DNA from 4 places in the Psychrobacillus sp. FSL K6-4615 genome. Region 1 is predicted to be linked to each of the others. Evidence: riboswitches for the same ligand, from Rfam matches in the RefSeq annotation. Region 1 holds a riboswitch; each other region holds the start of a gene.
What was found. A riboswitch is a leader RNA that binds a small molecule or an ion and turns the genes downstream of it on or off. The one in region 1 is predicted to bind S-adenosylmethionine.
Positions count from the first base shown of each region.

Region 2: it holds a riboswitch for S-adenosylmethionine, as region 1 does, so the genes downstream of both, MKX53_RS18150 (cyclase family protein) here and MKX53_RS08035 (MetQ/NlpA family ABC transporter substrate-binding protein) in region 1, are expected to answer to the same signal.
Region 3: it holds a riboswitch for S-adenosylmethionine, as region 1 does, so the genes downstream of both, mtnW (2,3-diketo-5-methylthiopentyl-1-phosphate enolase) here and MKX53_RS08035 (MetQ/NlpA family ABC transporter substrate-binding protein) in region 1, are expected to answer to the same signal.
Region 4: it holds a riboswitch for S-adenosylmethionine, as region 1 does, so the genes downstream of both, metK (methionine adenosyltransferase) here and MKX53_RS08035 (MetQ/NlpA family ABC transporter substrate-binding protein) in region 1, are expected to answer to the same signal.

Region 1 covers NZ_JBBOYQ010000001.1:1,668,017-1,671,670, forward strand. The annotation lists gene MKX53_RS08030 (methionine ABC transporter ATP-binding protein) at 1-762, opposite strand, end outside; gene MKX53_RS08035 (MetQ/NlpA family ABC transporter substrate-binding protein) at 825-1,646, opposite strand; SAM riboswitch class I at 1,739-1,854, opposite strand; gene MKX53_RS08040 (PPC domain-containing DNA-binding protein) at 2,007-2,507, shown strand; gene MKX53_RS08045 (hypothetical protein) at 2,693-3,034, shown strand; gene MKX53_RS08050 (pyridoxal phosphate-dependent aminotransferase) at 3,175-3,654, opposite strand, start outside.
Region 2 covers NZ_JBBOYQ010000001.1:3,579,095-3,582,748, forward strand. The annotation lists gene MKX53_RS18140 (BCCT family transporter) at 1-730, shown strand, start outside; partial or broken gene MKX53_RS18145 (5-methyltetrahydropteroyltriglutamate--homocysteine S-methyltransferase) at 898-1,047, opposite strand; gene MKX53_RS18150 (cyclase family protein) at 1,167-1,904, opposite strand; SAM riboswitch class I at 1,999-2,101, opposite strand; gene corA (magnesium/cobalt transporter CorA) at 2,304-3,266, shown strand.
Region 3 covers NZ_JBBOYQ010000001.1:3,630,531-3,634,184, forward strand. The annotation lists gene mtnK (S-methyl-5-thioribose kinase) at 1-721, opposite strand, end outside; SAM riboswitch class I at 797-953, opposite strand; SAM riboswitch class I at 1,111-1,215, shown strand; gene mtnW (2,3-diketo-5-methylthiopentyl-1-phosphate enolase) at 1,320-2,534, shown strand; gene MKX53_RS18400 (2-hydroxy-3-keto-5-methylthiopentenyl-1-phosphate phosphatase) at 2,539-3,204, shown strand; gene MKX53_RS18405 (methylthioribulose 1-phosphate dehydratase) at 3,201-3,654, shown strand, end outside.
Region 4 covers NZ_JBBOYQ010000001.1:2,463,679-2,467,332, reverse strand. The annotation lists gene pckA (phosphoenolpyruvate carboxykinase (ATP)) at 1-1,210, opposite strand, end outside; SAM riboswitch class I at 1,403-1,519, shown strand; gene metK (methionine adenosyltransferase) at 1,769-2,965, shown strand; gene MKX53_RS12245 (gamma carbonic anhydrase) at 3,127-3,639, opposite strand.

The DNA of each region.
Region 1 (3,654 bases):
AATCAATGAATTGGATAAATTCCGTTGGCTAATTGTATTTAAAAACTTTTTGGTAGTAGGGTGGGTAGGCTTCGTAAATAGATTGATAGCTGTATCCTGTTCCACGATAACTCCATTTTCCATGACATATACATGATCGCAAATTTTTTGAATGACATTCATTTCATGCGTGATTAAGAGTATAGTAATTCCTAATTCACGATTGATCTTTAGTAGCAAATCTAAGATGGAATCAGTTGTTTCTGGATCCAGTGCACTGGTTGCTTCATCACTAAGCAATACTTCAGGTTCCTGAGCAAGTGCGCGAGCGATAGCAACACGTTGCTTTTGTCCGCCTGATAACTGGTTAGGATAATTTGTATGCTTGTCAGTTAAACCAACTATGTCTAAATATTGCTCCACCCGTTTTTTTACCTCGTCTTTGTTATAGCCGAGTAGCTTTAGTGGAATGGCGATATTATCATAAACCGTTGCTGTTTTAAGTAGGTTAAATCCTTGAAATATCATGCCAACTTTATTGCGAGTTTTACGCAATTTAGGGAGGGGTAAGGAAGTAAGTTCGACGCCGTTTATGAAAACTTTACCTTCTGTAGGTTTTTCCAGTAAATTTACACAACGAATTAGTGTGCTTTTTCCAGCACCACTATATCCTATAACACCGTGGATTTCTCCTTGATTTACCCGTATATTGACTTGTTTTACTGCATTTACAGTTCCACTTTTACTATTAAACTCTTTCGAGACATTTTCTAATACAATCATTTCACGATCTTCCTTTCTTTTTAAAGAAAACGCTACCGAAGTCGGTAACGTTTATGACTCCATTATTCGTCCCAGCTAGGTAAAACTGAACCTTTAAACTCTTCTTCGATGAATTTTTTAACTTCTTCCGATTGATATGCTTTGATAAACTTTTGGATTGTCGGATCATCTTTGTTTTCTGCACGGACTACAATATAGTTCACGTAAGGAGAATTGGAAGATTCTAGTAATATGGAATCCTCTTTTGGACTAATACCTGCATCAAGTGCAAAGTTTGTATTGATGGCAGCTGCATCTACTTCACTCAGTTGTTTCGGGATTTGAGCAGCTTCTAGTTCAATAAATTCTAGGTTTTTTGGGTTTTCTTCAATGTCATAAATACTTGCTGATTCTCTTTTATCTTTTTTAATTTTGATAAAGCCATTTTCTTCTAAAATATATAATGCACGAGCGCCATTTGTTGGATCGTTTGGTATACCAAAAGTTGCTCCATCTGGCAGGTCATCTATAGAATCATATTTGTCTGAATAGACACCCATTGGATTTAATATCGTTTTTCCTACAGGAACTAAATCTGTGCCATGGTCTTCGTTAAACGTATCTAGGAATGGCTCATGCTGATAGCTATTTGCATCTAAATCCTCTTCCGATAAGGCTGTATTAGGTAAAATATAGTCAGAGAAAACTCTAAGCTCAACTTCTAATCCGTCCTTAGCAGCCACTTTAGCAGCCACTTCTACAATTTGTTCATGTGGCCCAGCAGTTACTCCCACTACTATTTTGTCCTCATTAATCGCTTTAGTTTCTGAAGTTGCATCATCTCCACAAGCTACAAGCGCTCCTGATAAAAGTACCGTTGACAATAAAAATCCAAATTTCTTCATTTTCCATTCCTCCAAATAATTATTCAGAACGTTGTATAAATATAAAAGCCCCTCTTTCAAAAGAAAGAGAGGCGCATACATACGTTAGTCCTCTCTTATCTATCAAAACAAAATTGTTTTGCTGGATTTAGCACCTTTCCACATAGATTATTAGGTGGATGGTTGCCGAGCTTCATAGGGCCAGTCCCTCAGCTACTCTTGATAAGAGATATCAGTTATTAAGTTTTTCAACAGTTCATAAAATATAATTTACTACATCAACTTATTAAAGTCAACCTACTTTTTTGTAGTTGCGTATAACATTCGAAATAGTATATGTTTAATAAAAATAAATAATTATACAAAAAGGGTGTGTAAGCGTTGTCAAGAGTAAGAGCAAACTTTGCAGTAGGTCAGCTAGGAAAGGTAGTAGGAGCGCGTTTAGTATATGGAACTGATTTGCTAGAAGGAATAGAGGAATTGTGTAAAGTAAATGGAATTAATTCTGCTACAATTCTTAGTTGTTTTGGAAGTTTTCAAAGAAGTGGATTTGTTTATTTGATACCAAACCAAGATTCACCCATAGGTGTATGGTACAATAACCTCGTTGTCAAAGAGGGACCAATCGAGTTTTTGCAAGGGACGGGAGTTGTCTGTCAAAGAGATGGACAGTTCGAAACACATTTCCATGGGACAATCTGTGACCAATATGGCAATATTTTTGGTGGTCATTTTATGAAAGGGGAAAATCCTGTTATTACAGTAGATTTAGTGTTGGCAGAAACTATTGGTATGGATTTTCAACGAAAGTTTGATGAAGAAACAGGAGCAACTCAGTTTTATCCGGTAGAAAAGAAAAAATATAAACCTAATCAGCTTTAACATAATTAGAAAATGCCGCCTCATTTAATGGGCGGCATTTTTGTTAAAATAAATAGCTATGTTAAAAGTGTTACACTTAAACTAACGCAGCGGTTTAGTCGAATAAATAAAATTAGAAAAAAGCGGAACTTTAGTTTGTTTATATTCGTAAATTATTATTATGACACTTGAAAGGGGGATTTTTTATGTACAAAGTGAATGGTATAGAAGCTTATGAAGCACATAATCGAACTGAGTTATTAGCAGGTTTAGAGGCAAAATCTGAATATATTCTTATTAAAGGAGACTATTATAAAGAAGTAAGAAAGATTATGGATACTCATCTTCCAGAGAACGAAAGTATAGGAGTGGCATTAGGAAGTGCAGGTGTGTTATCAATTCTTAATTATGCAATAGATGCAGTAAGAAATTCATTCAGTAATGCAGATAAAACGGATAAAAAAATTGACAGAAAGTTAAATTCATTTAAGGTTAAAAAGATTACAGATGATGGTTTATTATTGAGCTTAAAGCAGTTAGATTATTAGAACTTGCATACATAGAACTATTTTGGATAGTTCTATGTGAATAAATACCTTAAACAAACGGGTGTTTTAGTAAAAACATACTCCAAAGTAAAATGAGCGTGGAGATATATTCCAGCTCATTTTTTTATGTGCATTTCAAATCAACCTTTTCCTTTAACATAGCCAAATAAATTAAGCTTTCCGATCCTTGTAATTGCTTCTTTCAATCGGTCTTCATCCACTAACAATCCTACTCGAACAAATCCTTCGCCGGATGACCCAAATCCATTACCAGCAGCAACCGCTACGTCAGCTTCTTGTAGCAATAAATCTGCAAAAGCTTCACTCGTATAATTATCAGGGACTGGTAGCCAAGCAAAGAAGGAGCCTTTCGGTGCAGTCACCTTCCATCCAATGCTAGTACAAGCTTCGACTAAAGCATTCCGTCTGCCTTCATATAGACCAACCAGTTCCTTTACACATGCTTGGCTACCGTTCAAAGCAACAGTTGCAGCATCTTGAACAGCAGGGAAGATACTAACAAATAAGTGGTCTTGAATAATATTAATAGCTTCAATGATTTTAGAGTTTCCAACTGCAAAACCAACGCGCCAACCAGCCATATTATAAGTTTTGGACAG
Region 2 (3,654 bases), 1.9 Mb from region 1:
ATATTTGTCCAATATGAATTTACTATTAGCTCTTGCTTTACTTGGTTTTATCATTATTATGGGACCTACTTTACTGATTTTAGATATGTTTACAGATTCTTTCGGAGGTTATTTAGGGAATATTGTACAAATGAGTTTTCGTACATCCCCATTGAATGGTCATAATCGAGAGTGGCTAGACAATTGGACTATCTTCTATTGGGCTTGGTGGATCTCATGGGCACCATTCGTTAGTATGTTCATTGCTCGAGTATCTAAAGGTCGCACAATACGGGAGTTTGTTACAGGTGTTCTTGTAGCACCTACTTTACTGGGAACATTTTGGTTTTCAGCTTTTGGTACAACAGCCATTGACTTTCAGAAGAGAGGCATTGCTGATTTAGCACAAGCATCTACTGAATTGACTATTTTTGAAATGTTCCATGTGATGCCTTTCTCTACAGGTATTTCTGTTTTTGCGGTGTTATTAATTGCTTCCTTTTTCATTACTTCGGCAGATTCGGCCACTTTCGTTCTTGGTATGCAGTCGACCAACGGGTCACTGACTCCACCGAACAGAGTGAAGCTCGCTTGGGGAATCACATTATCCGTAATCGCTATTATTTTGTTATCCGTTAATGGATTAGCGGCATTACAAAATACAATTATTATTGCCGCCTTACCATTTTCATTCATAATGTTGCTTATGATTATTTCACTGTTTAAGGCTTTAAAAGCAGAAAGAAAATAATGAAAACAAATGAAATGCCAAGGGTTTATTCCCTTGGCATTTCATTTATGTTTAAACCTTTACTTTCTTTCTCATTATCAAATGAGATCCGAAAAAGAAAGTTATATTTTTACTCAGCTACAGTATTCTACAAATGAGTATGGAAAGTAGTCGAGATCTTACACGGATTATCTCCAAACTTCTCTAGAAATATCAACAATGTATTTTAACTTTTTATAACGCTGTTCTTCTGTCAGCTTATTACCATGATGTGTAGAAGCAAATCTGCAATGCGGACTAATACTCAACTGCTCAAGTAGAACATATTGAGTTGCTTCTGTGTTCAAAGAAGTCTAAAGCCCGCCAGTAAACTTTCTGGTCTTAACAAACTTCCTACATGGCCCTCTCGAAATGGTGCTTGAATAGCTGTTTGAACTGTCCATTTATCTCGCTCCTTTTATGGTAAGATTGCAAATGATCGAACTGGGAATCCAGAGGCTTTTTCTGGCTTCGGGACGATATTGAAAATAATGGCTCCTGTTGCAGGGAGCTTATCTAAGTTCGTCAATAATTCTATTTGGTAAGTGTCTTGTTCAAGCACATAATATTCTCCGTGTAATCCGCCGTTTTTTAGATAGTCCGCACTTGAATCCGTGTCGAATGTTTCGTGTCCTATAGCTTTAATCTTTCGTTCTTGAAATAAAAACTTTAAAGCTTCTAATCCCCAACCCGGCGCGTGATTATTACCCGCTGCATCCTTATTGTTAAATTCCTTTTCGTCTGGCCAACGTTTACTCCAATCGGTTCTAAGAGCGACAAATGAGCCTTCTTCGATTTTTCCGTGAGCTTTTTCAAATGTGAAAATGTCATCCACCGATAAAGTAAAATCATTATCTTCAGCCGCTTCCTTTGACTGATCAATGACGACTAATGGTAATACCAATTCTTTCAATTCGAGTTCTTCTAAGTAACGCGTATCCCTTACAAAATGTATAGGTGCATCTATATGTGTGCCGTACTGTCCTGCAAATTGAAAGCTTTGTGCAAAGAATCCATCATCATGATTAAACAATGTGTCGATTTCAGCTGCTTTAAAAGCGGCGAAATGTGGTGAATTAGCTCCAAATGTGTGTGTTAAATCTACCCACTGCTTTTCCTTCAATGTGTTGAATGCTTTTAGTAATTCCGATGACATATTGATTTCTCCCCCTATTTTTTATAGTTAAAATCAAATAAAACCCCTTCTTAGAAACAAGAAGAGGTTTACACGTCATCGGTGAATTAGTCTCTTCTTATCTTCAAGCATAACGCTTCTGGAATTAGCACAGTACAAATTTTTGCCTGTTGCTGAGGTATCATAGGGCCAAGTCCCTCCACCTCTCTTGATAAGAAATTTGTTTTATTTGATTAATACCTAGTATACAAATAGAAATTACCTAAGTCAACCATTATTTTCTTTTTATTTAGAATATACTTTTTTTAATGGTGGAAGCATCATAATTTTCTTTTCATTTCCTCTGTTTTTTAGGTACATTAATAATATGAAGACTATGAGATAATATGAAAAGAGATAGTGATGAAAAGAGGGGTATGTATGATCCATACGATTGGCATAACGACCGATCATGAAATAGTAAATGACTTTCCTATAGAAGATATAAAACGGAGAAAGTTTGAATGGTACTGGATTGACATTGCCGAGCCAACTAAAGAAGAAGAACATTTGCTTAGTTCTTTCTTTCGTTTTCATCCACTGGCAATTGAGGATTGCTTACAAAGGCTACAGCGTCCTAAAGTGGACTATTATGATGGTTATAACTTCTTTGTTTTACATTCTTTCAATGAGGAAACCTTAGAAGCGGAAGAGTTAGACATATTTGTTGGTCAAGACTATGTAGTGTCATTTCATTTCCATCCGATGCATGAAATGGAGCAAGCACGGGAGCGTATTAGACAAAATTCACAGGGCTGGGATAGAGGTGCTATCCATGCAACTTATAATATCATCGATAAAGTAGTGGATGCCTATTTTCCGATTGTCTATAAAATTGAAGGCTATTTAAATGCTGTAGAGGACAAGTTATCTTATGATATGCGCCATTTTTCTATGGATTCAGTGTTTGATCTACGAGGAGATTTGTTACGTTTAAGACGTACAGTTATTCCTATGCGAGATTTACTTTATAGAATATTAAATTCAGAACGAATGAATTTACAGCAAACGGAACACACCTACTTTGCAGATATTTATGATCATTTAATAAGACTGACGGAAATGATTGAATCTAATCGAGAGCTGACAGCTGATATACGTGATAGTCATATGTCGATAAACTCTAGTAGGATGAACCGTATCATGATGATCTTAACGATTGTATCAACTGTTTTTATACCCTTAACGTTCATTGTTGGAGTATATGGTATGAACTTTGCAAACATGCCTGAACTTGAGTGGAAATATAGTTATTTCGTAGTACTAGGTGCTATGGTCCTCATCGCTTTCTCTATGCTTAGTTGGTTCAAATACAAAGGGTGGTTTAATCTGTTTAAAGATTAATATAAGAGAATCCAGGTATAAAGGCGCCCATCCCTTGAAGGTCAAAACTGTTTCTTTCGTTTTCGAGGGACTTTGGACAAATGTCTTGCTATATGATTACCGATTGAATTTTTAGTGATATTGGTTGTGATTTGGTCACAACCAATATCACTTTTTTTCAGTAATCTTATGGCTTTATCTGCCCGTCGCCCTTCTGCAACTCTTAGAACTAGGTAAGTAAGTTTAGAGAAAAGTATTACAGAGTAGTATCCCTAATTCAACAGACAATTTTATCACTATATTAGCTTGGGCGACTCATATCATCTAAGCGAAAGGCTGCAATATCTTAAAGTTAAGTACTACACATTTTGGCGACTCCAGCGGAAAAAGCGTTAGGTGAAGACCTCGC
Region 3 (3,654 bases), 2.0 Mb from region 1:
CAAATATACTTCCGGTATGAAGATCCCCATGTAACAAAGCTTCGGCTTCCGTCAAAAAACTTCTTTTTAGCTTGGCTACTTCCAATTTCAACAAGTTGTTATTCCAAATAGCTTCCACTTCTGCTTGTAATGCTGGTTCAAAGTCATTTGTTTCATGATCAAAAAAAGGATCTGTAAAGATTAAGTCTTCTGTGATCTTACATAGCTCGGGGTTAGAAAATTCTACAACAAGTGACTTTTTTTCAAAGGGGTGGAGTACAAAGTCAGAAGTATTGAAAAGTGTTAAGGCTAGATATTCGCCAATATCGGTTGATAATTTAGGATAGGACTTTCCTTTTATCAAGCCCTCACGAACTATTTCAAGATGAGACAGATCTTCCATGATTGTGATTGCTAAGCTTTCATCAGTTGCATAGACTTTTGGGACTAATCCAACTGCGTATTCTCCATGTTTTTGTAATGCACTAGCTTCGATCTTTGCCCTTTTCAAAGTAAGTGGCCAGCTCTCCCCGATGACCTTTGCATAGGGTAAGGCCTGTTTAATAATAATGCCTTTCTCACCGGATCCATCTGTTACACGGAATACATAATTTAGATTTCCATCACCAATCTCTTCGCAAACTAATGGAGCTTCGCTAGAAAATAATGATAACTCTATCACCAGTGAAATTACCGTTTCTTTAGTTAATGATTCATATTCTTTCATTGCTACTACCGCCATTATGATCGTCCTCTCATTTACAAAATAAAAAACCTCTTTCCAAAAGAAAGAGGCTTAGAATAAGAGATTCTGAACCTCTTATCTCTCAGAAAGTAAACTTTCTGATGGAATTAGCACCGTGCCTTACGGAATTTTACATTCCGGCGCATAAAGCGCCCCGTCTCACAACGGTATTACGGTCGGTTGCTGGGCGTCATCGGGCCATTATCCCTCTGCCTGCTCTTGATAAGAGTGCGGTACAACTATGATGTTTGTTTAGAATCCTAGCATATTAGAAAAAGCTATGTCAATACAATTTTGAATAATGATAATTTTTCAATTTCTTGTTGACAGAATTTTTAATGCATGGAATAATCAATATAATTTATTAAATACAAACTGAATATTTTTTCTTATTTAGAGCAGGTGGAGGGACAAGCCCTATGATACCCGGCAACCGATTCAATTATGAACACGGTGCTAATTCTTGCAGTCAAATGGCTGAGAGATAAGAAGTTGTTAAGCTATTAACCTCTTCTTATTTGAAGAGGTTTTTTATATTATCTGTCTAGCTCTAGCGCCTAGACACTTACGCTTTTCTAATATTAGGAGTGAAAAAATGAGTGGAATTACTGCGCACTATCAACTATACGGAAAGTCTGGTTCTTTTGAAAAAAAAGCGGATGATATTGCTCTTGGATTGACTATTGGTTCTTGGACCAATTTAGCTTTTTTAGAACAGGAACAGCTAAAAAAACATAAAGGAACTGTACGATCGGTTACTGAATTTGAAAATATTCTTCACCCCATTCATCCGGAAAGAATTAAAGGAGAAATTAAAGTATTCTATCCTGCCGCAAATTTTTCAGCAGATATACCAGCAATTTTAACTACCGTTTTCGGCAAACTATCTCTGGATGGAGAAGTAAAATTATTGGATTTAGAATTTGACACAAATATATTATCCCATTTCCCTGGCCCTCGCTTCGGCATTCAAGGTATCCGAGAAAGATTGGGAGTTTATGAACGTCCACTCATCATGAGTATCTTCAAAGGTGTCATTGGAAGAGATATCGAGTACCTAGCGCAACAACTGAAGCAACAAGCACTTGGTGGAGTTGACCTTGTAAAAGATGACGAAATCCTATTTGACAATCCACTCACTTCTTTTGAAACACGTATCACTACTGGTCGAGAGGTATTAAGACAAGTCTATGAAGAAACTGGTCATCGTACTCTATACGCAGTAAATTTGTCGGGACGTACATTCAAACTAAAGGACAAGGCCAAAAAAGCACGGGAACTTGGAGCAGATGCACTCTTATTTAATGTTCATGCATACGGTTTAGACGTTCTTCAGGAGTTAGCAGAGGACGAAGAGATTCAATTACCACTCATGGCTCATCCGGCTTATAGCGGAGCATTCACGTCCTCAGGATTTTATGGAGTTTCCACGGCACTTGTTCTTGGTAAACTTACCCGCTATGCAGGAGCAGATTTTTCATTATTCCCTTCTCCTTATGGCAGTGTTGCACTTGAAAAATCTGTAGCTCTTTCTTTAGGGAAAGAACTAACAAAGCCTAGTGAAGTAAAACAAAGCTTTCCGGTGCCTTCTGCAGGCATTCACCCTGGTCTAGTACCACTGTTAATGAATGACTATGGAATCGACAGCATCATTAATGCCGGGGGTGGAGTACACGGTCATCCGGCCGGTGCAACCGGAGGAGGTTTGGCTTTTAGACAGGCAGTATCGGCTGTTTTGGAAGGTATTCCATTAGAAGAAGCAGCTAAAACCCAGAGTGAATTAAACACAGCACTTGAATTATGGAGGTGATAATATGAGTAATCTTGTAGTTTTTTGTGACTTCGATGGAACTATTACCAATCAGGATAACATTATGGCAATCATGAAAGAGTTTGCTCCACCAGAATGGACATCTATTAAAGATGATATTTTAGGACAACGAATTTCCATACGAGATGGTGTAGCAAAAATGTTCACACTCCTTCCTGTTGAGTCAAAAGATGACATTATCTCTTTTGTGCTTAAGCAGGCAGTCATCCGTGATGGGTTTAGTGAATTTGTCTCCTATGCAAAAAAACACAACATACCACTCTACATCGTAAGTGGTGGCATAGACTTTTTTGTCCACAAGCTACTAGAACCATTCGGGCCATTTACAGGAGTCTATTGTAATACATCCCAATTTTCCAAGGATACAATTCACATTGAGTTTCCGTATAGCTGTGATGATCAATGTACTAGCCAAGGCTGTGGTTGCTGTAAACCCTCTATTATTCGTACCCTTCTTGACCAAGATGCTGTGAGCGTTGTGATTGGGGATTCCATCACTGATCTTGAAGCAGCAAAATTAGGTGATGTCGTTATTGCGAGGGATTTCTTAATCGAAAAATGCGATGAATTGAATATTCCCTATGAACCTTTTGAGAACTTCCACGATGTGATAAAAATTATTGACGCAAAGTTAGGTGTGGAAATATGACTTTACAAGATAAATGGGAAGAACTTGCAGACATAAAAGATGAATTAGCCGTACGGGATTGGTTTATGGGGACGAGCGGTAATCTTGCTATTAAAGTACATGATAATCCTATGGAGTTCTTAGTGACAGCAAGCGGAAAAGATAAAAAAAAGAGAACAGCAGAGGATTTTTTACTTGTTGATGCAGATGGAAACCCAGTCGAAAATACACATTTAACTCCATCAGCCGAAACATTATTACACTGTGCAATATATCGCGAAACAAATGCAGGTTGTAGCTTACACATCCATACAGTTGCAAATAACGTTATTTCCGAATTATATGGTGACAAAGGTTCAGTGGATTTTCAAGGGATTGAACTTATTAAAGCTTTTGGAATGTGGGAAGAGGATGCCATACTATCGATACCCATTATCCCTAACTACGCCCATATACCAAAGCTTGCAGAAG
Region 4 (3,654 bases), 800 kb from region 1:
TTGCATGTAATGGTAAGAAAGGAGAACCGAAGCAAGTCGAGAATACTGGTTGTGGGGATGTAACTCCACGTTCAGTACCAGCAAGTTTAGAAGTAAAGCCACTTAAGAAATGGTACATTGCCTGTTCTTTCGTTAGTTTACTAATCGGAGGCAATACGCCAAAAGCATCCGCAGTTAAGAAAATAATTGTATTTGGGTGACCTGCTACAGAAGGGTCAACAATATTATCGATATATTGAATTGGGTATGCAGCACGTGTATTTTCGGTTAATGAGTTATCTGCATAGTTAGCTACGCGAGTTTCTGCATCTACTACTACGTTTTCTAGGACCGTGCCGAATGAGATCGCGTCCCAAATTTGTGGTTCGTTTTCACGAGTTAGGTCGATACATTTTGCGTAACAGCCACCTTCGATATTGAACACACCGTTATCCGACCAACCGTGCTCATCGTCTCCGATTAATTTGCGACCAGCATCTGCTGAAAGGGTAGTTTTCCCTGTTCCTGATAATCCGAAGAATAATGTAACGTCTCCATCATCCCCAACGTTTGCAGAGCAGTGCATTGGTAAAATGTCCTGTTCTGGTAGTAAGTAGTTCATAATAGAGAAAATCGATTTCTTCATCTCGCCAGCGTACTCAGTTCCACCGATTAGCACTGTGCGTTTTTCCATAGATACGATGATAAACGTCTCTGAGTGAGTACCGTCTACCGCTGGATCTGCTTTAAAGTTAGGAGCAGATAAAATAGTGAAATCAGTCGTATGAGTAGCAAGTTCTTCTTGTGTTGGTCGTATGAATAGCTGATGAGCGAAAAGGTTATGCCAAGCGTATTCGTTAATAATTTGAATACCTAAACGTGATTCTTTGTCTGCTCCTGCATATCCTTTAAACTCGAATATTTCATCTTGTTTGTTTAGGAAGTTAATCATTTTTTTATATAATGCATCGAAAATGTCAGAAGAAATTGGTTGGTTTACTGAGCCCCAATCGATTTTGTCTTTAGAAATAGCTTCATCTACTATATACTTATCTTGGGGAGAACGGCCAGTATATTTTCCTGTTTCAGCTTTAACTGCACCAGTAGAAGTTAGTACTGCTTCTCCTCTTGTTGTAGCTTTTTCCACAAGTTGTGGCACTGACAATTGGCTGCTAACGTTATTTCCTGCTAACAATGCTTTCAGTTCACTCACTGTTTCGATTGAATTCATTTTGAATATACCATCCTTTTTTTATATTTCCTCTTCAAAAGAGGAAGTTTTCTAGATATGTGAATTAGTATAACACATTAGGTTCATTAGTCTATACTATTCACTTTTAATTTTTTCGTTTGTGTATAAAATACAAACAAAAATAGTTGACATATTATACATACTTACGTATGATGATAAATTGAACGGATACTCTTATCCCGAGCTGGTGGAGGGGTCAGGCCCTATGAAACCCGGCAACCTGTAGTATTTTCTTTATTACAAAGGTGCCAAACCTGAGACAAGGTGAAATTCCTTGATTGATAAGAGTGAAAGGTGCTTATGATACTAATACCTTTCCTCATGTATATTTACGTGAGTGAGAGGTTTTTTTATTGAACATCGCCCTTTATCCTTGTGTGCCAAGTCCGAAACGGCTTCAAGTTAACTTCAATGCATTTAACTTACATGTACTATTATGTGAAGAAAATGCATGAAACATTTTGAATGGCTTGACATGGGAATGAGTACCGTATCAATTCTTGAGAGAAATCTCGCGGGATATAGGAGGAACAATCTATGACACAACGTCGATTATTTACGTCAGAATCAGTGACAGAGGGACATCCAGATAAAATTTGTGATCAAATCTCTGATGCAATTCTAGATGCAATTCTAGCAGAAGACCCAAATGCTCGTGTAGCTTGTGAAACGAGTGTAACAACAGGGTTAGTATTAGTTGCTGGAGAAATTACTACATCTACTTATGTAGATATTCCTAAAGTAGTTCGTTCTACTATTAAAGAAATTGGTTATACACGTGCGAAGTATGGTTTTGACTCAGAAACTTCTGCTGTGCTAACTTCTATTGATGAACAATCACCTGACATTGCACAGGGTGTAGATCAAGCGTTAGAAGCAAGAGAAGGATCAATGAGCGATTCTGATATAGATGCAATTGGAGCAGGAGACCAAGGCTTAATGTTTGGTTATGCATGTAATGAAACTCCAGAGCTTATGCCGTTACCAATTAGTTTAGCGCATAAACTAGCTCATCGATTGGCACAAGTCCGTAAAGATGAAACTTTAGATTATCTTCGTCCAGATGGAAAAACACAAGTAACTGTAGAGTATGATGAGAACAATAATCCGGTTCATATCGATACAATAGTTATATCTACTCAACACCATCCGGAAATTACGTTAGAACAAATTCAAAAAGATATTAAAGAAGTAGTGATCAATCCGATTGTTCCTACAAATTTAATAGATGAAAATACAAAATACTTTATCAATCCAACTGGACGCTTTGTAATTGGTGGACCACAAGGAGATGCTGGTTTAACAGGACGTAAAATTATCGTAGATACTTACGGTGGATACGCTCGTCATGGTGGGGGAGCATTCTCTGGTAAAGATCCAACAAAAGTAGACCGTTCTGCTGCATACGCTGCACGCTATGTTGCTAAAAATATTGTTGCCGCTGGTCTTGCTGATCGTTGTGAAGTACAACTTGCTTATGCAATTGGTGTAGCTAAACCTGTTTCCATTGCTGTAGAAACTTTTGGTACTGGAAAAGTAGAAGAAGTGAAATTAGTTTCATATATTCGTGAACTATTCGACCTTCGTCCAGCAGGAATTATTAAAATGCTAGATCTACGCCGTCCAATATACAAACAAACTGCTGCTTATGGTCACTTTGGTCGTACAGACATTGATGTGCCATGGGAAAAAACAGATAAAGCTGCACAATTAAAACAAATGGCTGGATTATAATAGTATGAACAAAAAAGGCTTTCCTATAAGGGAAAGCCTTTTTTCATGGGGAATATAATAAGAATTGATCAATGGATGCCAATAATCGATCGATTGAGTCATAAAATCGATCGATGAAAGTTATTAATCGATCAATCAAGACAAATAATCACTAACAAATGTTATTTTTGAAGGGATTTATAGTATTGTCCTTTTTCTACATATTCTCGGATAATTCTTTGGACATCGGCCTTATCTTCATCGTTTAGCTCACGAACGACTTTTGCAGGGCTTCCTAGTGCCAAAGAATTGGGAGGTACCTTCTTGCCAGGAGGTACTAGACTACCTGCTCCGATGAATGCACCTTCTCCAATTTCAGCTCCATCTAAAATAATGGATCCCATCCCTATTAATGCACCTTTACGTATTGTGCAACTATGTAAAGTGACTTGATGTCCAATAGTTACTTCGTCTTCTATAATGAGTGGATTATTTGGACTTTGATGCAGACAACTTAAATCTTGTATACTAACTTTACTTCCAATAATAGTAGGAGCAACATCCCCTCTAATTACCGTATTAAACCAAATTGTAGTCTCTGGACCGATTGTCACATCACCTGTAATTGTGACATAATCAGCTATAAAAGCAGAGTCGTCTATAATTGGTGTTTTCCCTTTATATGGATAAATCATTTAACATACGCTCCT